DNA from 3 places in the Streptomyces sp. NPDC111744 genome. Region 2 is predicted to be linked to each of the others. Evidence: riboswitches for the same ligand, from Rfam matches in the RefSeq annotation. Region 2 holds a riboswitch; each other region holds the start of a gene.
The links. A riboswitch is a leader RNA that binds a small molecule or an ion and turns the genes downstream of it on or off. The one in region 2 is predicted to bind cyclic di-AMP.
Positions count from the first base shown of each region.

Region 1: another riboswitch for cyclic di-AMP. It lies ahead of ACZ7OO_RS23745 (M23 family metallopeptidase); the one in region 2 lies ahead of ACZ7OO_RS18650 (transglycosylase family protein).
Region 3: another riboswitch for cyclic di-AMP. It lies ahead of ACZ7OO_RS10200 (M23 family metallopeptidase); the one in region 2 lies ahead of ACZ7OO_RS18650 (transglycosylase family protein).

Region 1 covers NZ_JBVKCG010000010.1:251,166-255,436, reverse strand. Annotated here, with positions in the region: gene ACZ7OO_RS23755 (SGNH/GDSL hydrolase family protein) at 1-705, opposite strand, end outside; gene ACZ7OO_RS23750 (DUF6250 domain-containing protein) at 851-1,567, opposite strand; gene ACZ7OO_RS23745 (M23 family metallopeptidase) at 1,776-2,738, opposite strand; cyclic di-AMP (ydaO/yuaA leader) riboswitch at 2,743-2,903, opposite strand; gene ACZ7OO_RS23740 (alpha-galactosidase) at 3,212-4,271, opposite strand, start outside.
Region 2 covers NZ_JBVKCG010000007.1:228,868-233,138, reverse strand. Annotated here, with positions in the region: gene ACZ7OO_RS18660 (cytochrome P450 family protein) at 1-867, shown strand, start outside; gene ACZ7OO_RS18655 (transglycosylase family protein) at 1,071-2,081, shown strand; cyclic di-AMP (ydaO/yuaA leader) riboswitch at 2,276-2,447, shown strand; gene ACZ7OO_RS18650 (transglycosylase family protein) at 2,451-3,134, shown strand; gene eno (phosphopyruvate hydratase) at 3,531-4,271, shown strand, end outside.
Region 3 covers NZ_JBVKCG010000004.1:18,369-22,639, reverse strand. Annotated here, with positions in the region: gene ACZ7OO_RS10215 (dihydrofolate reductase family protein) at 1-810, shown strand, start outside; tRNA gene ACZ7OO_RS10210 (tRNA-Met) at 867-940, shown strand; gene ACZ7OO_RS10205 (PP2C family protein-serine/threonine phosphatase) at 1,122-2,231, shown strand; cyclic di-AMP (ydaO/yuaA leader) riboswitch at 2,474-2,632, shown strand; gene ACZ7OO_RS10200 (M23 family metallopeptidase) at 2,641-3,684, shown strand; gene ACZ7OO_RS10195 (aldo/keto reductase) at 3,842-4,271, shown strand, end outside.

The DNA.
Region 1 (4,271 bases), on a different contig from region 2:
ACCGCGCAGCCGCCGCCCGATCCACGGCACCAGGTGCTCGCGGGCCCAGTGCACGTCGTCGCGGCGGACCTCCAGGGTGCCGCGGGGCGGCAGCGGCGGCCACGGCTGGTCCGGGTCGGCCGGCACCTCGACGCCGAGCACCTGACCGGCCCGCAGGGCCACGCGCGTGTGCCCCTCGGGAGAGAGGTGCAGCCGGTCGCCGTCCCAGGCCCGCCGGTCCTGCACGGTCTTCAGGGACCACAGGTCGAGGACAGGGCAGCCGTAACGGTCGGCGACGGCCCGGACATGCCCGTTGTAGGTGGCGATCTTGCCGCGCAGATGCTTGAGGACGGGCACGCCACGGGTGTCGAACCCGGTGGTCACCAGTACCGTGCCGACGGCTTCGGTCAGTTGGGCCACGGCCCGCTCGAACCGCTCGGCCACCTCGTCGGGGTCGGTGCCTGGGCGGATGATGTCGTTGCCGCCCGCGCAGAAGGAGACCAGGTCCGGGGCGAGTTCCAGGGCCTGCGGCACCTGGTCCGCCACGACCTGGTCGAGCAGTTTCCCGCGTACCGCGAGGTTGGTGTACTCGAAGTCGCCCTCGGGCCGCCGGTCCGACAGCAGTACCGCGAACCGGTCGGCCCAGCCGACGAACGCCCCGTCGGGGCCGGGGTCGCCGACACCCTCGGTGAAGCTGTCCCCCACCGCCACGTACGACCCGATCACTGATGCCTTGTCACTCTTCGAATCGTCTGCCACATCGGACCATGATTCACCTTTGACTGTGACCTACGCGACCGTAATAAGGGGTTGACTGGCGGTGAGATAAGACACTTCTAAATACTTCACCAAGGTTGGAATAAGGCTCTGATCAGCGACGTTGACGTGATGATCGCCAGACGCCGAAGTCACTGAACCTGAAGTGACTCCAGGTGGTACGGAACGCGAAGTACCCACCCTTGTAGGGCTCCAGGTCGGTGTAGTCGAACACCGGTCGGTCGTTGTTCCACCATTGCACAGCCCCGCCGTCGGAGACGATTCGCACATGGTTGGGCTGGTTCGCGACCAGGAGCGGTTCGGTGTAGTCGTAGACCAGCGGCCGTACGCCGGGCTCGCCGACGTAACGGCGGAGCCTGGTCGTCGTGTTGTAGTTGGCGCCGTAGCCGGCGTAGTACGTCTTCAGGTAGTCGTACTCGGCGAGCGCGCCACCGCGCGGGGTGGCGAACAGGTCGTCAGGGGAACGGACGTCGGTGGCGTTCCAGAAGTTGTTGAGGTCCGAGACGCGGTCGTTGGCGCCGCCCGCCGACACCGGTGTGGCGGTGTACCCCAGGACGTACGGCCCCTCCAGCCGTCGCCGGAACCAGACGGTGGCGCCGGCGGGCACGTCGACCTCCAGGACCCCGTGCGAGGCGGCGACCGTGCCGCCCTGCTCCAGCTCCACGAACCACTGGCCGAGACCGTGGCGGAAGTCGTCGTGGGCGATCAGCCGGCGATGCCGGTGCGCGGCGCTCGCCTGCCCAGCGGGCACGAAGGCCGCGAGGGCGGCTCCGGCGGCCAGGGCTCCGAAGCCTCGGCGGGTGGTCGTCATACGGCGGGTTCCTTCCGTCGGGGCGCGAGTGAGGGCGAGCGCATGAGCGGAAAGCGCTTGCACCCGGCGGGATCACTGTGCCGCCGCCCCGCCTTCGCTGTCGACGACCCGAACACTCCTGTCACGAGAAAGCAACGCGCCGAAGGCCGGACCCGGGGATCGGGGGTCCGGCCTTCGGAGTGCGTGTCAGATCGATGGAGGCGCCGGTTCAGCCGACGGCGAGGCCCTTCGAACGGAGGTAGGCGACCGGGTCGACGTCCGAGCCGTAGTCAGGGGTGGTCCGGATCTCGAAGTGGAGGTGCGGGCCGGTCACGTTGCCGGTGGCACCGGAGAGACCGATCTGCTGGCCCGCGGTCACGGTCTGGCCGACCGAGACGGAGAGCGCGGAGAGGTGGCCGTACTGCGCGTAGTAGCCGTCGGCGAGCCTGATGACGACCTGGTTGCCGTAGGAACCGCCCCAGCCGGCCGTGACGACCGTGCCCGCGCCGACGGCCTTGACCGGGGTGCCGGTCGGGACGACGAAGTCGACGCCGGTGTGGTAACCGCTGGACCACATGCTGCCGGCCACGTGGTAGCCGGTGCCGACCGTGGCACCGGTCACCGGGAGGGTGAAGCCGGAGGCCGTCGTCGTCGACGTGTCCGAGGAGAAGGTCGAGTTCGAGGACGACGACGAGGACGAGGACGAGGAGGGGGTGGACGACCGCGAGTGGGACCACGTCTCGGATCGGGAGTCCGAGTTCGGGGTCCGTGTCGTCGTGGTGTGACGGCCGCCGAGGGTGAGCTTGAGACCGGGGTGGATCAGCGAGGGGTTGTCGCCGACGGCCTGCCGGTTGTCGGCGTAGAGCCGGTGCCAGCCGCCGTCGACGTTCTGCTCGCGGGCGATCTTCGAGAGATAGTCGCCGGGCACCACCGTGTAGGTGTGGTGTGTGGAATTCTCGGTGGCGGAATTCTGAACGGCCGACTTCTGAACGGCGGCCTTCCGTACAGCCGTCTTCTCGATGATCGGAAGCGACTGCGTGGCCTTTTCGGAAACGGACTGCGCGGTGGCCGCGTGGGCGCCGGTCGCCCCCATGAGCGGCAGAGCCAGCGCGGCGCCACCGGTTCCGGCGACGGCCATGGAGCGGGTGAAACGCTGGGTCTTGGGGCGGCGGTGCTTACCCTTCGCGGGCATGACGCATTCCTCTCCGGCGCCTGCGAGGTGAGCTGTCGGGTTCGGGCTGGAGCTGCCCGGCCACGCGGGATGACGTGGCTGTACCCCTAGCCGTCCCGGGAACCGGAACAGGCGGTCATACCTGGTGGGTCCCCCGCTCCTGCCGTGCACGGGTGAGTGTGTGTGGGGATTCCGGGCGGCGGCAGGATTCGGCGTTCCGTCCGGATGCGTGGCGAACGTAAGCGAGCAAGACGCACCCGGACAAGCCATCGGTTCCGGCTGTCCGAGTTTCGCTTGATCCGTTACGGGGATTCCCGGTCGCCCTCCGTGCATCCCGGCTTTCCTCGCTTTCCTGATCCCCTTGAAAAGCACGGGAAGTACGTGGACATGACGAGCGACGGACGGTCACGAATATGACGCTCCTCACGCACGTCACGCCACGTCCCTCTATTCCAGAGCGAGTTGCAATGAAGGAGCCAATTCGGACAGAAGACTCAGATGCGGCGCAGCCGGAGAACTGCCGCATCCAGGTCACCGCGCAGCTCTGTGCGCAGCCCATGATGCAACAGAACAGCACCTCGGTGCACTTCGCCCGTTTCACGGCATTCATACGACGCTGTCGGGTCGAGCCCCTGCAGTCGCAGCGCCGGCATCGGCTCGCCGTAGCTCTGCGCCTGGAGCCAGGCGAGGACCACGGTCTCGTCGCCGAGCGTGTACTGCACCGCGCTGAGCCCGCCGGTCGGCGGCCGCAGCCGGAACTGGTCGCCGCGCTGCACCAGGGGCCGGATGTCCTTGTAGAGCTCCACCCAGCGGCCGGCCTCGGCGAGCTCTTCCTCGGTCCACTGCGAGAGGTCGCCGCCGACGCCGAGCGCCCCCGCCATGGAGCTGACGAAGCGGAAACGCAGCGAGCTGACCCGGCCGTTGAGCTGATGGTTCGGGCTGTCGGTGACCCAGGCGGACATCACCCGGGCGGGGTGGATCTGGCTGAAGCCGTGCTGGATGGCGAGCCGGTCCAGCGGGTCGGTGTTGTCGGAGGTCCACACCTCGTCGGTGCGGCTCATGATGCCGAGGTCGATCCGGCCGCCACCGCCGGAGCAGGACTCGATGGCGACGTTCGGGTGGGCTGCCCGGAGCCGGTCGAGCAGGGCGTACAGCCCGCGGACGTGGTCGACCCACAGGCGCTGCGGGTACGGCTCGCCGGGCCAGCCCGCGTCGGTGAAGCAGCGGTTGAAGTCCCACTTGACGTAGTCGATCGGGGCGCTGGACAGCAGGGTGTCGAGCTGTTCCCAGAGGTACTCCTGGACGTCCTCGCGGGCGAGGTTGAGGACGAGCTGATTGCGTAGTTCCGTCCGCTTCCGTCCCTGCTGGTACTGGACCCAGTCGGGGTGCGCGCGGTACAGGTCGCTGTCCGCGTTGACCATCTCGGGTTCGACCCAGATGCCGAACTGCATACCGAGGGCGTGCACATAGTCCGCGAGGGGCCTGAGCCCGTTCGGGAAGCGGTCGGGGTTGGGCGTCCAGTCGCCGAGGCCCGCGCGGTCGCTGGTGCGGGCG
Region 2 (4,271 bases):
GGGTTCGCGGACCGGGGCGAGGCCGACCTCATCCATGAGTTCGCCTTCCCGCTGCCCATCTACGCCATCTGCGACCTGCTGGGCGTCCCCCGTGAGGACCAGGACGACTTCCGGGACTGGGCGGGGATGATGATCCGACACGGGGGAGGGCCGCGAGGCGGGGTCGCGCGGTCCGTGAAGAAGATGCGGGGATATCTGGCCGAGCTGATCCACCGGAAGCGGGAGGCGCTGTCCGCCGAGCCCGCCCCCGGTGAGGACCTCATCTCCGGGCTCATCCGGGCCTCCGACGAAGGCGAGCACCTCACCGAGAACGAGGCCGCCGCCATGGCGTTCATCCTCCTGTTCGCCGGCTTCGAGACCACGGTCAACCTCATCGGCAACGGGACGTACGCCCTGCTCACCCATCCGGCACAGCGCCGCCGCCTCCAGGACTCCCTCGCCGCCGGCGAGCGCGGGCTGCTGGAGACCGGGGTCGAGGAACTGCTGCGCTACGACGGGCCGGTGGAGCTGGCCACCTGGCGATTCGCCACCGAGCCGCTCGGCATCGGCGGGCAGCGCATCGCGCCAGGCGACCCGGTCCTCGTCGTACTCGCCGCCGCGGACCGGGACCCGGAGCGGTTCGCCGAGCCGGACACGCTCGACCTCGCACGCCGGGACAACCAGCACCTCGGATACGGCCACGGCATCCACTACTGCCTGGGCGCCCCGCTCGCCCGCCTGGAAGGACAGACCGCGCTCGCCGCCCTCCTCAGCCGCCTCCCCGACCTGCGACTCGCGGTGGCGGAGAGCGAGTTGCGCTGGCGCGGCGGGCTCATCATGCGCGGACTGCGCACGCTCCCCGTGGAGTTCACCCCCCACGGCCGATGAGCCCACCACCGGCATCCACCACCGGCACGCCTCCCTCCGGCCTCCCACCGGCAAAGATGACCACTGTTCAAGTCTGTGATCTTCACGTGATCTGCGCGGCATTAACTTGTGACAAGTGATCGTCTGCCTATACGTTCACCCATCAGTGCGACGCCCCGGCGGGACCCGTCGCCGGTCACCGCTGTCGCTCGAAAGGTTTCCGCATGCTCTCCGGGAACGGTCGTCACCGTCGCCCCCGTCAGGCTCCGGCCATCCTCGTCGCGGCCGGCGTGACCGGCTCCGCCATCGCCATCCCGCTCCTCGGGGCGGCGAGCGCCAACGCGGCCGACGGCAGCACCTGGGACCGGGTGGCCGAGTGCGAGAGCGGCGGCTCCTGGAGCATGGACGCCGGCACCGGCTACTACGGCGGCCTGCAGATGTCCCAGGACGACTGGGACCAGTACGGCGGCCAGGAGTACGCCACCACGCCGGACCAGGCGAGCCGTTCGCAGCAGATCGCCGTCGCCGAGAAGATCCTCGCCGACCAGGGCACCAAGCCCTGGCGGACCTGTGCCCTACTCGCCGGCCTCTCCTCGGACGACGCCTCGGTGAACGTCGACACGGGCCTCGGCGGATCGGACAACACGTCGGGCACATCCGACTCGTCCTCCGGGTTGTCGGATTCGTCCTCTTCATCTGGTTCATCCGGCTCATCGGATTCCGGCTCGTCCAACCCCTCCTTGGGTGCCGCGGACTCCGGAGCCGGCTCCGCCACCCCGTCCCCGAGCGCGAGTGGGGACTCGGGTACGGGCACCCCTGCCGACTCCACCAAGGCGGACAAGTCGAGATCCAACGGCTCCGGCACCTCGAAGGCGAGTGAGAACCCCGTCACGTCCGAAGCTGATGAGTCGGACAATTCATGGCAGACCGGCGGCTCTTGGAGCCTTGTCGACACGGGAGCCGTCAGTGGCGGTGGCAAGCATCGCGGCGGCACGGCGGACGAAAACGTGACAAACGGTCAGAGTGCGACTTCTTCCGGCCGTCACGCCTCCCGTGACGCCGGCACCTACACCGTCCGGGACGGCGACACCCTCGCCTCCATCGCCGACTCCCTTGGCCTCGAAGGAGGATGGCGCGCGCTCTATGCCGCCAACAAGGCCGACATCGGCACCGACCCGAACCACGTCGCCCCCGGTCAGACCCTGAAACTCGGCACCGAAACGAACGCGGACTAGCGGGAGTTGGCGCTCTCGAACCGCCCCACTTAGAAGTCAAATGTCCGGTTTGGCGAAAGTGTGGGATGAGTCTCAGAAGCCCTGATCATCTTTGAAATTCACCTGATCGCCTGTTTACGGTCGAGGCCGCTCGTCACCACGAGCCCCGGCCGTCGCAACGCCGAGTCCTGCCAGCGGCTGCCCGGGAACAGTCGTCGCGTAAAGCGCCGTAGGCAGGAGCGGGGGACCCAAGGTAAGTGCCAGGACCGGTAGTTGAGGCTGCCGTGTCCGGCTCGGGGTGAAGCCGCGCACCGCGAGGTGTGCGGCCGGGCAACTCAACCGGCCCGAACCCGACAGCTCACCTCGCAGGCGTCGGTGAGGGGATCCACCATGCTGTTTTCCGGCAAGGGCAAGCACCGTCGTCCGTCCAAGGCCACCCGCGCCGCCGCGCTCGCCGGCGTCACCGGTGTCGCCATCGCCGCCCCGCTGATGGCGTCCGGCACCGCCTCCGCCGCCACCGCCTCCGAGTGGGACGCCGTCGCCCAGTGCGAGTCCGGCGGCAACTGGGCCATCAACACCGGCAACGGCTACTACGGCGGCCTGCAGTTCTCCGCCTCCACCTGGGCCGCGTACGGCGGCACCCAGTACGCCGCGCAGGCCAACCAGGCCGGCAAGGCGCAGCAGATCGAGATCGCCGAGAAGGTCCTCGCCGCGCAGGGCAAGGGCGCCTGGCCGGTCTGCGGCACGGGCCTGTCCGGCGCCGCCTACACCGGCAGCAGCTCGTCCTCCAGCTCCAGCTCGTCGAACAGCGGCACCAGCAGCCGTACGACCGACACCCAGGCCGCCTCCCGCTCCGCCGAGCGTCCCGCCGCCAAGAAGACCGTCACCACCCCGACCGGCAAGAAGGTCAAGAAGGGCGACGGCGAGTACAAGGTCCTCAAGGGCGACACGCTCAGCTCGATCGCCGAGAAGCACAAGGTCAAGGGCGGCTGGCAGGCGCTGTTCAAGCTGAACAAGGACATCGTCGACGACGCCGACTTCATCTACCCGGGTCAGCAGCTGCACCTGAAGTAAGCGCCCGAAGTAATACGCGGGCGCCGGCTGAAGCACAGCGCCCGCACAGCCGTGCTCCTCATAGTGAGGAGCACGTGCGGGCCACCCCCGTCCCCCACGAGCCCCCGCTCCGGTGCGTTTTCCCCCGAACGCACCGGGGCGGGGTTTCTCATTGCCGTCCGCCTGCCGTCCGCCTGCCGTCCTCGCGCGGTCCTCCCCTTGACCCGCTCTTCTTCCGTTCTTCATCGGGCCCCCCTTTGTTCCGCGCATGAACAATGGGTACCGTCTGTGTGTCCACGGGCCGGTCGGTCGGCTGGCTGACGGCCCCGGGACGGTTAGGCTCTAGTCGCAAGGCTGAGCAAGGGCCGACAAGGCCCGCGTGCGCCCGCACAACCAGCGTCACATCCCAAGAAGGAGATGCTCGTGCCGTCCATCGACGTCGTCGTAGCCCGGGAAATCCTGGACTCCCGAGGCAACCCCACGGTCGAGGTCGAGGTCGGCCTCGACGACGGCAGCACCGGTCGTGCCGCCGTCCCGTCCGGCGCCTCCACGGGCGCCTTCGAGGCCATCGAGCTCCGCGACGGTGACCCCAACCGCTACCTGGGCAAGGGCGTCGAGAAGGCCGTCCTCGCCGTGATCGAGCAGATCGGTCCGGAGCTGGTCGGCTACGACGCCACCGAGCAGCGCCTGATCGACCAGGCCATGTTCGACCTGGACGCCACCGACAACAAGGGCTCGCTCGGCGCCAACGCCATCCTCGGCGTCTCCCTCGCCGTCGCCCACGCCGCCTCCGAGGCCAGCGACCTGCCGCTGTTCCGCTACCTGGGCGGCCCCAACGCGCACCTGCTGCCGGTGCCGATGATGAACATCCTCAACGGCGGCTCGCACGCGGACTCCAACGTGGACATCCAGGAGTTCATGATCGCCCCGATCGGCGCGGAGTCGTTCTCCGAGGCGCTGCGCTGGGGTGCCGAGGTCTACCACACCCTGAAGAAGGTCCTGAAGAACAAGGGCCTGTCCACCGGCCTCGGCGACGAGGGCGGCTTCGCCCCGAACCTGGAGTCCAACCGCGCGGCCCTCGACCTCATCCTCGAGGCGATCAAGCAGGCCGGCTACGTCCCGGGCGAGCAGATCGCGCTGGCGCTCGACGTCGCCGCG
Region 3 (4,271 bases), on a different contig from region 2:
TACACCACGGAGACGGGCGCGCAGCGGATCCGCGGCCTCGGTGTCGCCGCGGACGTCGTCTCGCTCGGCACCGACCTCGACTGGCCCGCGCTGCTGAAGGACCTGCACGAGGCGCGAGGGGTCGGCCGACTGATGGTCGAGGGCGGCGGTACCGTCCACACCCAGCTTCTCCAGCAGGGCCTGGCCGACGAACTCCAGCTGGTCCTGGCCCCTGTCTTCGTCGGCGACCCGAAGGCGCCGCGCCTGTTCGGCCCGGGCGGGTACCAGGCCGGGCGGCTGCGGCTCCTGGAGAGCCGCCGGATCGAGGACGTCGTGCTGATGCGGTACGAGCCCACCGGCCCCGGCACGGGTGCGTCGGCGTCCGCCGCGGACCGGCACTGGCTGCGGCTCGCCTGCGAGCTGGCGGCCGACTGCCCGCCCTCCCGGACCGCGTTCAGCGTCGGCGCGGTGGTGGTCGCGGCCGACGGCACGGAACTGGCCCGCGGCCACTCCCGGGAGTCCGGCGACCCCGTCGTCCACGCGGAGGAGGCGGCCCTGGCCAAGATCCCGTCGGCCGACCCCCGGCTGGCCACGGCCACGGTCTACACCAGCCTCGAACCCTGCACCCACCGCTCCTCCCGGCCGCACCCATGCGCCGAGCTGATCCTCCGGGCCGGGGTACGGCGGGTGGTCACGGCATGGCGCGAGCCGGACATCTTCGTCGAGTCGGCCGACGGGACGGGGACGCTGCGGGAGGCGGGGGCGGCGGTGCTGGTGCTGGGCGAGTACGAGGACCTGGCGAAGACCCCCAACGTGCACCTGCTGAGCTGACCTCTCTTAACCCGTGTGACTCCCACGCTTCTGATGGCGTATGCTGGTGTCAACGACGCGGGGTGGAGCAGCTCGGTAGCTCGCTGGGCTCATAACCCAGAGGTCGCAGGTTCAAATCCTGTCCCCGCTACTGAATGACCAGGGCCGGAATCCAAGAACTAGGATTCCGGCCCTGAGTCATATAGCGGCACCGTACCGGTGCGTGTTCCTCATCACACCCGTCCGTACTCATCCGCCCGGCCCACACCACTCGCCCCCGCTGACTCGCAACAGCAAACCTGGACGGGCACGCAATTGGACACAGGGGACATATGGGGAGTCGTACCGTGGGCCCTGGAGAGGCGCAGGAGGACGGGTCCGCAGCCGTCCGCACCCTGGCCCGCTTCCTGCCCGCTCTGCTGATCGTCGTCGGCGTCTGTTACGACGCCCTCACCCCGCAGGCGTTCACGCCCGTCCCCTTCTTCACGGCCGCCCCGCTGATCGCCGCGCCCCTCTCCTCCCTCCGCGCCACCGTCCTGACCGGCCTCGTGTCCTTCCTCGCCGCCTACGCCGTGCACGCCCGCTACACCTTCCGCCCCGACGTCGACACGGTCACCGAGGCCCTCACCGTGGCCACCGTCGCCGCCCTCGCCGCAGGCATCAACCAGGTCGTCCGCATCGGCGACCAGCGCCTCGCCTCCGCCCGCGAGATCGCCGAGGCCGCCCAGCGGGCCGTTCTGCCCGAGCCCACCGAGCGGATCGGCGGCTTCGAGATCGCCGCCTGCTACGAGGCGGCCCAGGAGGGCACCTTCATCGGCGGCGACCTCTATGCCGTCCAGGACACCCCGTACGGCGTACGACTGGTCGTCGGCGATGTCCGCGGCAAGGGCACGGGCGCGGTCGCCGCCGTCGCCGTGGTCATCGGCGCGTTCCGGGAGGCCGCCGAGCAGGAGGCCACGCTGGAGGCGGTGGCGGGGCGGCTGGAGCGGGCGCTGGCCCGCGAGGGCGTCCGGCGCGGCGGCGTCGACGCGTTCGAGGGGTTCACCACCGCCGTACTCGCCGAACTCCCGCACGGCGACGGCACGGTCCGGGTCGTCAACCGCGGCCATCCGCCACCCCTGCTGCTGCACGGCGACGGCAAGGTGTCCCCGGTACGGGTGCCCGAGGCCGCGCTGCCGCTCGGGATGGGCGAGTTGGGGGCCTGGCCCGACCGGGCCGCCGAGCATCCGTTCCCGAGCGGGGCCACACTGCTGCTGCACACCGACGGCCTCTCCGAGGCACGGGACGCGCACGGCCGGTTCTACGATCCCGAGCAGCGGCTGACCGGCCGTACCGTCACCTCCCCCGGGCAGCTGCTGGCCCGGCTCGCGGCCGAGGTGCGCCGGCACACCGGCGGCGGCATGACCGACGACATGGCGCTGCTCGCCGTACGCCGACCCTGATCCGTGTTACGCCCTGTGTTCGGACGACCGCCCTCGGCGTAACGGCTGAGTCACCATCAAAACGTGGGACTGTTGAGCCGAACAGAACGCATGGTCAACTCGACCGTTTTGACCGATCGTGGCAGGTAAGTCCATGCTTTGAAAGCTTAATGATCAAGGCGAACAGCTTGGAATCTTACAGCCGGGTCTATTAACGTTCGATAACGCAGCGCGGTCGTCCCAGCCGTCACCCGCGACGGCTCCGCGCGCACGCGCCGAATCCCGCAAGGGAACCGGGGAACCACCACCTTGGGGTGAATCGCACGGCTGCCGCCGGTAGAAAACGGCCGGTATACGCGCGTAGGAGACCTTCCCGCTCCGAACCCGTCAGCTAACCCGGTAGGCAGCGGAAGGAAAGGAGTGCGCCCGCGTGGCGTCCAACCGGCCTGCTCCGACAGCCCCGTTCGTGCCCAGCCAGCGTCAACCCGAGACCTACGGCTACGGCGGCTACCGCACCGACGAGGGCCCCTGGGAGGAGTGGAACCCGACCGAGGAGTCCCTCGCCCCGGTACGCGGCCGGCACCGGGTCGCCAAGCAGCGCGGCGGCGGGCTCGGCCGCAGCTCCACGGTCCTCGGCGTCGGCGTCATCGCCGCCGTCGGCGCGGGCGGCATGGCCAGTGCCAACACCGGCAAGCCGCCGGTCTCCATCTCCCTGCCCGACCTGCCGTCCTCCGTCGGCACCCTGCTCGGCGAGGACGGCGGCCACAAGGCCACCCAGACCGCGCTCAGCAGCGTCACCACGACGACCGCCACCGACGCGGACTCGTCCGCCTCCTCATCCGACGCCGGCGAGGCACTGCGCAGCCGGATCATCGCCCAGGCCGAACAGCAGCAGACCCAGATCGACGTCAAGGCCAGCGCCAAGGCCGTGGCCGCCGCCGACAAGGCGGTCTCCGACGCGGAGGCCAAGGCGGAGAAGGCGGCCGCCGCCAAGGCCGCCGACGCCAAGGACAAGGCGGAGGCCGCCGAGAAGCAGAAGGCCGAGCAGCAGCGGCTCGCGGCGCTGGCCAAGCAGTACACGCTGCCGGTCGTCTCCTACACGATCACCGGCACCTTCGGACAGGCCGGCTCCATGTGGGCCTCCGGCTACCACACCGGCCTCGACTTCGCCGCCCCCACCGGCACGCTGATCAAGGCCGTCCACAGCGGCACCGTCACGGAGGCCGGCTGGGCCGGCTCGTACGGCTACCGCACGATCATCACCCTCGACGACGGCACCGAGCTGTGGTTCTGCCACCAGTCATCGATCGGCGTCAAGGTCGGCCAGAAGGTCGCGACCGGTGACGTCATCGGCCGCGTGGGCGCCACCGGCAACGTCACCGGCCCGCACCTCCACCTGGAGGTCCACCCGAACGGCCAGGCCACCGCCATCGACCCGATGACCTGGCTGCGCGGCAAGGGCCTCAACCCCTGACGGACCCCACCGATCCCCGGCGGTCCTGACGACACCCCCCCGACGTCAGGGCTGCCGGTCCGGTGTGCCCACGGAACTACCGGGCGCCTTCCGCTTTTACGAGAACTTCGTATTGCGCTGGCATGGGACCCCCTGGTCACCGGTGTTGAACTGAAGCATGACTGCTTCTTCCGGTTCCTCTTCCCTCCGTAAGCTCGGCGCCTCCGACCTGGAGGTCTTCCCGCTCTGCCTCGGCGGCAACGTCTTCGGCTGGACCGCCGACGAGGCCGCCTCCTTCGCCGTCCTCGACGCGTACACGGCCGCGGGCGGCAACTTCGTGGACACCGCCGACTCGTACACGGCCTGGATCGATGGCCACAAGGGCGGCGAGTCCGAGACCGTCATCGGCAGGTGGGTCAAGGCGCGCGGCAACCGCGACGACGTCGTCATCGCGACGAAGGTCAGCCAGCACCCCGAGTACCAGGGCCTGTCGGCCGCCAACATCAAGGCCGCCGCCGACGCGTCCCTGCGCCGGCTCGGCACCGACTACATCGACCTGTACTACACGCACTTCGACAAGCCCGAGATCCCGGTCGAGGAGATCATCG